Regions from separate parts of the Parafrankia sp. FMc2 genome, predicted to be linked through region 1. Evidence: riboswitches for the same ligand, from Rfam matches in the RefSeq annotation. Region 1 holds a riboswitch; each other region holds the start of a gene.

Region 1 (3,268 bases):
CGCGACGATCGTCGTCCTGCCGATGCCGCCGATGCCGGCGAGCGCGGCCAGGTTGCCAGGCGCGGCCACGAAGTCCAGCCCGATCGCCTCGACACCGACCGACGCGAGCACTGGCAGAGCCGCGCCGATCTCGCCGAAGCAGGTGGAGACGAGAAGCTTCGGTCGCGCCGGCACCGCAGCCAGTGCCGTGTAGGCGCGGCGCAGCCCCACGAGCTCCCGCTCCGACAGGTCGCGGGCCAGCGCCGGCTCGTCGAGCTGCACCCAGGTAGCGCCCGCCGCGGCCAGCCGGCCAAGCAGATCCGCGTAGGCGGCAACCAAATCGTCCAGCAGGTCCAGCGGAGTGAAGCCGGCCGCCGCGACGGTTGAGGCCCTGGCCAGCAGCAGGAAGGTCAGCGGGCCGACAAGCACCGGACGGGTGTCGAGGCCAAGCGCCCTGGCCTCGGTGAACTCGCGTTCCGGCTTGCGCCCGGCCAGCCGGAGCCGGGTGTCCTGGTCGAGCTCGGGCACAAGATAGTGGTAGTTGGTGTCGAACCAGCTGGCCATCTCCAGCGATGGCAGGCCGGCACCGCCACGGGCCATGGCGAAACAGACGTCCAGCTCCAGCGAACGGCCGGGACGCGCGGCGGCGGAGGCCACGCCACGGTAGCGGTCGGGAACCGCGTCGAAGAGGACCGCCGCATCCAGCACGTGGTCGTAGAACGAGAACGTGTTGGAGGGCACGGCGTCCAGCCCGGCGCCGGCGAGCTCGGTCCATACCTGCGCACGCAGCGCAGCGCCTGTGCGTTCCAGTTCGGCGGCGTCGATACGACCCGCCCAGTACGCCTCGGTCGCCACCTTGAGCTCACGGGCTCGACCAATCCGTGGATACCCCAGAACGGTTGTGCTGACCGTGCCGATGTCGCTGTCGTCGCCGTCGCCAGAAACCGACATGGGTTCCATCCCTCGGGAAGCACGCCGTGGTCGGTGAGCCGTACGAAGGAGGCAGGCGACCACGCGACGGCGGGCGCCACGGGGCCGGCGGACGGATGCCGGATTCCACCTCGGCGGCTTTCCCGAGACCGACGCGCAGCCCGCCCGTTCGGCCGCGGTCGTACCCGCGACACGCCATCGGCCACCGACCCACCCGCGAGGTCACGGACCCCCGCACGCCGGCGGCGCGCGGGCGGGGGGCAGGTCTTCGGACTCGCGGACGACCGTCGGCCGACCGGCCGACGAACCTACTGGCCGCCGCTTCCCAGGTACACCATCCACCCAGTGCGTACTGACGGCGTTCGTTCCCACTCACCGCTGCGGGGCAGTCCCGGACTCGCACCGGGTTCCCTCTTACGACGTCCCCTCACTGCCAGGCCCACCCGTCGCTGCCACGAGATGTCGAGGTTCCTCGCACACTCCGGCAGCCCACCCGGGCCGACCCCACCGCGGGAGGACGAACCCACCGCGCCCACGATCATACGGGGTGCCACCCACGAGCTTCGTCTCCTCCGCCCGGCCGCGGCCAGCCGTGTCGTGGCCAGCGCCGCGCCCGCGGTGCCGGCCGCGGTCACGTGCCCGTCCCACCGTTGCTAGGCTGCTGAATGCAGCTGGTTCGATCACAGCTCCTCACCTCAACGGGGGTGGCGATGCTGTGGGAGACGTGAGAGGGAACCCGGCGCGAATCCGGGACTGCCCCGCAGCGGTGAGTGGGAACGAACGCCGTCCGATGCCACCCCGAGAGGAGTGGCGCGACAGCACTGAACCCGCGTGGGCCCGGCCAGTGATGCACCGGCCAGGCCCGGGTTTGGGAAGCGACGGCCAGTAGAAACCCCGATCCGAACGGATCGGGAGAGCCCGCGAGTCCGAAGACCTGCCCGCTGTGCGTGTCCGCGATCGCGGGCGCGTTTGGCTGTGGCCTCGTGGGCGGGTCCGCGCCGTCGATACCTGCTGGTCCGCGTTCGTCCAGGACCGGGATGGGTGTCGGTGCCGTGCTGGCGCTTTCGCGAGGTCGAATGGACTCGCGAAGGAGAGGCCATGAGCACCACCGGTCCGGCAAGTCGCGCGACGGTGTACGGATACCCCCGACAGGGGAGCAAGCGGGAGCTGAAGAAGGCGACCGAGGCGTACTGGGCTGGCAGCAGCGACGCCGAGCAGCTGCTGGCGACGACCCGCCAGCTGCGCCGGGAACGCCTCCAGCTGCTGCGCGACGCCGGGGTCGAGGAGATCCCGAGCAACGACTTCTCGCTCTACGACCATGTGCTCGACACCGCCGTCCTGCTGGGTGCGGTTCCGCCGCGGCACCGCGAGGCCGTCCCGGACGTGAGCACCCCGCAGGGCAGGCTGGACCGCTACTTTGCCATGGCCCGCGGAAACGACCAGGTGGCGCCGCTGGAGATGACCAAGTGGTTCGACACCAACTACCACTACCTGGTGCCTGAGCTCGGCCCGGACACCTCCTTCGCGCTGGACCCGGAGAAGCCGCTGCGCGAGTTCACCGAGGCCAGCAACGCCGGCGTGATCACCCGTCCGGTTCTGGTCGGCCCGGTGACGTTCCTCCTGCTGGCCAAGCCAGCTCCCGAGGTCGGCGACGGGTTCGAGCCGCTGTCGCTGCTGGACCGGATCGTGCCGCTGTACGCCGATCTGCTTGCGCGGCTGCGCGCCGCCGGAGCCGAATGGGTCCAGCTCGACGAGCCGGCGCTCGTCCTCGACCAGCCGGCGGCCGTCCTCGACGCGCTGCGCGGTGCCTACGCCACCCTGACCGCGGGGGTGGACCGGCCGAAGCTGCTGCTCGCCACCTACTTCGACCGGGTCGGCGAGGCGTTGCCGGTGCTGCGCGACAGCGACCTCGACGGCATCGGGCTCGACTTCGTCGGGCCGGCGTCGGCCAACCTGGCCGATCTCACCGCGGCCGGTGGCCTCGGCGACAAGCGGCTCGTCGCCGGTGTGGTCAACGGGCACAACATCTGGGCCGCCGACCTGACCGCCGCCCTCGACATCCTCGAGAACCTGCGCGGCCTGGCCGGCCGGGTCGACGTCTCGGCGTCCTGCTCGCTGCTGCACGTGCCGCTGGACGTCGCCCTCGAACGCGACCTCGACCCCGGCATCGCGGGATGGCTGGCGTTCGCCCGGCAGAAGCTCGACGAGATCGTGACCCTCACCAAAGGCCTGACTGCCGGGCGTGACGCGGTCTCCGATCTCCTGCGGGCCAACGCCGAGCGGCTGGCCTCCCGTGCCGCCTCACCGCTCGTCAGGGTCGACGCGGTGCGGCAGCGGGCCGGCGCCGTGGCCGACGCGG
Region 2 (3,268 bases), on a different contig from region 1:
GACCTGCAGCCAGTACTTCGCCCCCTCGTGGCCGTCGCCGGCCCACAGGCCCAGGATGTCCCGCTCCCCGTGCACGGTCACCCCCACGACGGCGTAGAACGGCCGGTTGGCGACCTGGCCGTCACGGACCTTGACCACCACCGCATCCACGAAGATCACCGGGTAGACGCGGTCGAGAGGCCGGTTGCGCCACTCGGTCATCTCGGCGACGACCTTGTCGGTGATCCGGGAAATCGTGTCCTTCGACACCGAAGCACCATAGACCTCGGCGAAATGCGCGGCGATCTCTCCGGTAGTCAATCCGCGGGCGGCCAGGGACAGCACGATCTGATCGATGCCGTTCAACCGGCGCTGCCGCTTACGCACAATCGCCGGCTCGAAACTGGCGTCCCGGTCCCGGGGAACATCGATCTCGACCGGGCCGATCTCCGTCAGGACCGTCTTCGTCCGGATCCCGTTCCGGGAATTCCCGTTGTCACGGCCGGCAGGGTCGTGCTTGTCGTAACCCAGGTGCGCGCTCATCTCCACTTCCAGAGCGGTTTCGAGCACGGACTTCGTCAGCCCGCTCAGCAGCCCCCCAGGCCCGACGAGGTCCACGCCCTCGGCGCGGGCCTTCGCGACGAGCTCGGCGGCCAGCTGCTGGTGATCGATCGGGGTCGGCATGGGATCGAGCGTCTCGCTCATGATCGTCCCTTCCCGCCGAGTCAGCCTCGGCGGCACGGGCCAGACCACACCCACCGTTGATCAGACACTCCCACGCTGGGTCGTCGAACGCAGCCTGGGGTGGATCATGCTACGTCGCCGGCTGGCCCGCGACTACGAGACCCTTCCCGCCAGCTCCGAATCCATGATCCACATAGCCATGATCGACAACCTCGCCAGGCGCATAACGGACGAAGCCACCCCAACCTGGCGAGGCACCTACTAGAACATAAGCCGCAATCAGGGCAAATTAAACGCCCTCTCAGATGCCAGATGCCGGCGGAGACGCTTTGGAGTGCACACCGGTGGTCGTCGCTCCTTGACCGAACGTAACCGGTCAGGTCTCGTAGATCGTTCGCCGGACGGCCGTTGACGTGGTGGCCACGTTCGATCTCCGCGCGGCCTTCCCGACCCTGAGCCTCGAAGGAGGAGGTTCGACCGGGACCGATGACTGTTGCGCCTCAGTTGTCGACACTCGCCAAACAGGCATATCTACCCTGGTAGCCTCCTGTCTTGCTTCGCGACAGGTATCGGGGAAGCCGGCGTGAATCCGGCACGGTACCGCCACTGTGAGTCGGCCATGGAGATGGCCGCGAGTCAGATACCCGGCCTGTCGCACCCTTCCGTGATCGGGGCGAGTACCCCGAGAAAGGGGTGTGGACGCTGATGCGCGCCCGTCACCTGCCCTTCCGTGGATCTCGCCTTCGGGATCGCGCGACCCGTCAGTCAGCCGTCGTGTCGGCCACCGCCGCGATGATGGCCCTCATCGCCGGTTGCGGTTCTGATGACGCGGGCGAGACAGACCGGTCCGCCGCGGCCGTCACGGTGGAGAACTGTGATCGGCAGGTCGGTGTCACCGCTCCCCCGCAGCGGGTGTACGCGACGTACCAGCCTTCGGCCGAGATGATGAGCGCGCTCGGGCTGGGTGACCGTCTGGTGGGCTCGTCGTTCTTCGACGCCGAGTTCCTGCCGGAGTATGCGGACGGCCTGCGGGGGGTGCCGTACAGCGAGAACAATCCCACCCGCGAGGCACTCCTGGCCACGAAGCCCGATTTCGTCTTCGCCGGCTACGGCACGGTGTTCGCCGCCGACACCCCGGATGGTGTCGGGACGCGCGCCAGCCTGGAGAAGCTCGGTATCCAGTCGTACATCCTGACGCCGTTCTGCCCGACCGAGGACGGGAGGACCGACCAGGAGGTCGACCCGGCCGACGTGTCCATCGACGCCGTGTACGACGACCTTCTCACCATCGGCAAGATCTTTGACGTCGAGGACAAGGCCCGGTCACTCGTCGACGACTACAAGGATCGGATCACGACCGTCGAGACGGCGGTGAAGGGTGCCGAGAAGCCCACGGTCGCCTACGTGCGTCCGCAGGAGGACGGGACTTTCCAGGTCTGCACCGGGGTCGACTTCGGCACCAGGATCATCGAGGCCGCCGGGGGCGTCAACGCGTTCGAGGACGTGACGTCGACCCGCAACATCTATGTCGATGCCGAGGAGCTCATCAAGCGCGATCCGGACGTGATTCTCACCAACTCCGGCTTCGGGGTGGACTACACGCTCGACGACGCGATGGGAAACGTGAACACGATCGTCGACAACCCGGCGTTCGCCGGGTTGACGGCGGTGAGGAACAACGCCGTCCATCCGTCGCTGTTCGCCGACCGAAGCGCCGGGGTTCGCACCGCGCACGCCGTCGAGCAGATGGCCTCGCTGATCCACCCCGACCTCGTCGACTGACGGTGAGTCTCGCTCCGCCCGCCACCCAGACGCCTTCCTCCGGTGCGGGGGCAGGCGATTCAACCCGCCGGATGCGTCAGGGGGTGCTTCGCGGCGGGTGGAGTCGATCGCTGGGTCTCCTCGTCGCCGTCGCGGGGCTTCTCGCCGCCACGTGGGCCTCGATCGTGCTCGGCGTCAACGCGATCAGTCTGGGCGACGTCCTCGACGCGGTGTCCGGCGCACCGGTCACCGATGCGGAACGGATCGTCTACCACCTGCGCATTCCGCGAACGGCGACCGGCCTGCTCGCGGGAACGGCGCTGGGGGTCGCCGGGGCCGCGATGCAGGGCCTGACCCGGAATCCCCTGGCGGATCCCGGCCTCCTGGGCATCAACGCCGGAGCCGCGCTCGCCGTCGTCGTGGCGATCAACGTCTTCAGGCTCAGCGGTGTCTCCGGCTATCTGTGGTTCGCCTTCGGCGGCGCGGCGGTGGCCGCGGTCTTCGTCTACGCCCTCGGTTCACTGGGCCTGGGGGGTGCGACCCCGGTCAAGCTCGCGCTCGCTGGTGCGGCGACCACGGCGTTCCTTGGCGGGATCACGACGATGATCACCCTGCGTGACGCCTCGTTGATGGACGACTTCCGTTTCTGGGCCGTGGGCTCCCTGACCCGCGCGGACGGAGCCGCACTACTGACGGTCGCGCCGTTCGTCGGCGTCGGACTCGTTCTCGCGGGGGGCCTGAGTCGCACACTCAACGCCCTGGCTCTCGGGGACGATCTCGCCCGCAGCCTCGGCACGCGGTTGTGGGCCGCCCGTGCCGTCGGCGCCGTCGCGGTGGTGCTGCT
Region 3 (3,268 bases), on a different contig from region 1:
CCACCGCCAGATTCCGCGCAAAACGCGCATGCCTGCAGTGCTCAACCGGCCCGCCGACCTGTCCGGCGGACGGATAGAGCCGAAAGCGGGGCACGCCAACATTCTACCGAAAGGACCGAACATGCATTCCAGTGTGGAGCACCGTTTCCTCTCCGGCCGGAAGACCGGGGTATCCACGGCGAGTTCCCGATGACCTTGAGCATCCGCAATCGGCTCACCGGTACCGTCGCCGAGATCACCGGCGGCGCTGTGATGGGCACCGTTCGCATAGATCTGCCGAACGGCGAGACGCTCACCTCCGCCGTCACCATGGACGCCATCAAGGACGTCGGTGTCGCGATCGGCAGCGAGGTCGAGGTGCTGATCAAGGCGACGGACGTCTCCCTGGCCATCGGTGCGACCTCCGGGCTGACGATCCGCAACCGGCTCAGCGGCACCGTGGTCGCCCTCGACACCGGCGGCGCGATGGCGCTGGCCCGGGTCGCCCTCGGGCCCGGCACCGAGCTGACCGCCGCGATCACCCGCGCCGCTGCCGACGACCTCGGCCTCGAGCCGGGAACGGCGGTCACGGCACTGATCAAGTCGACGGAGGTCGCCTTCTCCGCACTGTGACGCAAGGCCGCCAGCCGCCGCCGCCAGCCGCCAGCCGGCTGTCGGCGGCCGGCGGCCGGCGGCCGGCCCCGCCGCCCTACATCTTGCGGAAGTCCCAGCTGCTGATCTTCTCGGGGACCACCCGCAGCCAGGCGTGCCGGCCGTCGTAGTGCATCTCGTCGCGGCCGGTGTACTTCCGGGCGTACAGCAGCTCGGTGTTGGCGAGGTCGGGGTCGGGGGTGCTGGTGCGCGGGGCCTCTCCCACGCTCTCCGCCCGGCCGCGGATCTCCACCCCGCGCAGCTCACCGAAGCCGTGCCCGGTGTCGATGACCACGGCGACCCGCGGATCACGCTCGAGGTCCGTCCAGCGCTGGCTTCTCACGACCGAGTTGAGCCACAGCGCCTGCCCGTCCCACACGAACCACAGCGGTGTCAGATGAGGACCGCTCGGGCTCGTCGTCGCCACCCGGCAGGTGCGCTCCTCGGCGAGGAAGGCATCCACCTCGTCCTGGGCCATGGCGATCTTGCGGCCCCGACGCTGCTCTCTCATCGTTGTCCCTTCGTCAGCCCGGTGTCTTTCGACCCTATGGCGGGCTCCAGGCCAGATGCGCCGCCTTGCCAGCCAGCGGCCAGCGGCCAGCGGCCAGCGGCCAGCCGCCGGCAGCCGGCCAGCGGTGGCGAACCGACCAGGCTAGGGCCGAGCTCGGACGGTCTGGGGCAGAACGAGAAAACACTTGCATAGCCTTGCAGATGAGGTGGTGTGGACCGTACCGTTCTCGTCGCCGTGGTGTTCGGGAAGACCGGTGTGATGCCGGAGCGGCCCTCGCCACTGTGATCGGGATGTCGACAGCCACTCCCCGCCTGCCGGGGAAGCCACTGGGCAGCGGGCCACACGGACCGCACGCCCGGGAAGGCGGCCGCCGGCGCACCACCCGTCAGCCAGGAGACCGGCCACGGCACCCGCGATCCGTCCACGAGGTGTTGGAAGGCGGCCGATTCCGGCATGCGCGCACGTCTGGTGGCCCTGAGCGCCACCCTCCTACTCACCCCCGCCCTGCTCGCCGCCTGCGGTGACGACGGGACATCCTCGTCACCGCAGGCCGGCGCGGATGCCGACGCCCGGGGGTGCGTGACCGACTTCGACCCGGCGGCCGACTACTTCCCGGACCGCTCGACGCTGGAACACGCGAAGAACTTCACCGTCCGCTACGAGAAGGCCTACCAGGTCCTCACCGTGAAGGAGCCGTACCCGGACGGGAAACCCGAGTCGTACGTGCTCTACCGATGCGGGACGCCCGAGCCAGAACTGACCGGTGAGCTCGCCGGCGCACCACGGATCGAGATCCCGGTCCGCGGCCTCTACTCCGGCTCGACCACGCATCTGCCGCTGCTCGTGGACCTGGGGCGCGAGAACGTCCTCACCGGAGTGGCGAGTGCCGCGACCGTCGTCGACAAGGACATCCGGGCCCGCGCCGACGCCGACGAGATCGTCGAGTACGCCCCCGGCGGCCAGATCGACACCGAGCGGGTCGTCACCGCGGCACCGGACATCGTGATGACCGGCGGCACCGAATCCGCCGAGTACGGAACGCTGCGGGACGCGGGCATTCCCGTCGTCGCCAACGCCGAATGGCTGGAGGCCGACCCGCTCGGCCGCGCCGAATGGGTGAAGTTCATGGCCGCCCTCACCGGCGACGAGGCCGAAGCGGCGAAGGTCTTCGACCGGATCGAGGCCGACTACACCGCCATCGCCGACCGGGTGCCCGGCGGCGACCCGGTCTCCACGCTGATCGGTACCATGTACCAGGGCACCTGGTACATGCCGTCCGGTGGCAGCTACGTCGGCAAGCTCCTCGCCGACGCCGGCGCCACCTACCCGTGGGCCGGCGAGACCGACACCGGCAGCCTCGAACTCGACTTCGAGACGGTGTTCACCGAATCCGGCAGCGCCCCCGTCTGGCTCGCCGACGGCGAATGGGAGAACCTCGCCGACGTCACCACCGAGGACGAGCGGTACGGCCAGCTCGCGGCCGTCCACGGCGGGCAGGTGTGGAGCAACACGCTGGTCATCGGGCCGGGCGGCGGCAACGACTACTGGGAACGCGGCGTCACCCGGCCCGACCTCGTGCTCGGCGACCTGGCCGCGATCCTGCACCCCGACGCCTTCCCCGACCACACCTTCGCCTTCTACCGCCGCATCACGTGACGACGTCACCGACCTCCACGTCCCCCACGGCGGTGCCCGCCGGAGCTGCCGCGGGGGAGCCCCTCGCGGTTGAGCGCCGCGGCCGCCGCCGGGTGGGCGGGCGCCGGGCGCTGGTGCTCGGCGGGCTCGTGGCGGCGGTCGCGGCGACGTTCCTGCTCGCGCTCGCCGTCGGCTCGGTCGCCGTCCCACTCGACGAGACCCTGCGGGTCCTCGCCGGGCGGGCGCCGCACGACCCGCGGTGGACGGTCGTCGTCGGCCAGATCCGGCTGCCCCGCGCGCTCACCGCCGCGCTTGCCGGCGCGGCCCTCGGCGTCGCCGGGCTGCAGATGCAGACCCTGTTCCGCAATCCGCTCGCCGACCCCTACTCGCTGGGTGTCAGCTCCGGCGCCAGCCTCGGTGTCGCGCTCGTCGTCGCCGGGATCGGCGGTTCCGGCGGGACCTTCACCGCCAAGGTCGCCGGCAGTGACCGGT

Evidence for each region. A riboswitch is a leader RNA that binds a small molecule or an ion and turns the genes downstream of it on or off. The one in region 1 is predicted to bind cobalamin.
Region 2: it holds a riboswitch for cobalamin, as region 1 does, so the genes downstream of both, AB1460_RS29620 (ABC transporter substrate-binding protein) here and metE (5-methyltetrahydropteroyltriglutamate--homocysteine S-methyltransferase) in region 1, are expected to answer to the same signal.
Region 3: it holds a riboswitch for cobalamin, as region 1 does, so the genes downstream of both, AB1460_RS16365 (ABC transporter substrate-binding protein) here and metE (5-methyltetrahydropteroyltriglutamate--homocysteine S-methyltransferase) in region 1, are expected to answer to the same signal.

Annotation. Positions count from the first base shown of each region.
Region 1 is NZ_JBFLUG010000018.1:31,746-35,013, reverse strand. Features, by position in the region: gene metE (5-methyltetrahydropteroyltriglutamate--homocysteine S-methyltransferase) at 1-930, opposite strand, end outside; cobalamin riboswitch at 1,172-1,326, opposite strand; cobalamin riboswitch at 1,595-1,866, shown strand; gene metE (5-methyltetrahydropteroyltriglutamate--homocysteine S-methyltransferase) at 2,008-3,268, shown strand, end outside.
Region 2 is NZ_JBFLUG010000135.1:15,424-18,691, reverse strand. Features, by position in the region: partial or broken gene AB1460_RS29630 (IS256 family transposase) at 1-684, opposite strand, end outside; partial or broken gene AB1460_RS29625 (transposase) at 758-928, shown strand; cobalamin riboswitch at 1,189-1,330, shown strand; gene AB1460_RS29620 (ABC transporter substrate-binding protein) at 1,438-2,445, shown strand; gene AB1460_RS29615 (FecCD family ABC transporter permease) at 2,517-3,268, shown strand, end outside.
Region 3 is NZ_JBFLUG010000041.1:17,096-20,363, reverse strand. Features, by position in the region: partial or broken gene AB1460_RS16380 (zinc ribbon domain-containing protein) at 1-94, opposite strand, end outside; gene AB1460_RS16375 (TOBE domain-containing protein) at 190-612, shown strand; gene AB1460_RS16370 (pyridoxamine 5'-phosphate oxidase family protein) at 689-1,141, opposite strand; cobalamin riboswitch at 1,360-1,562, shown strand; gene AB1460_RS16365 (ABC transporter substrate-binding protein) at 1,595-2,797, shown strand; gene AB1460_RS16360 (iron chelate uptake ABC transporter family permease subunit) at 2,908-3,268, shown strand, end outside.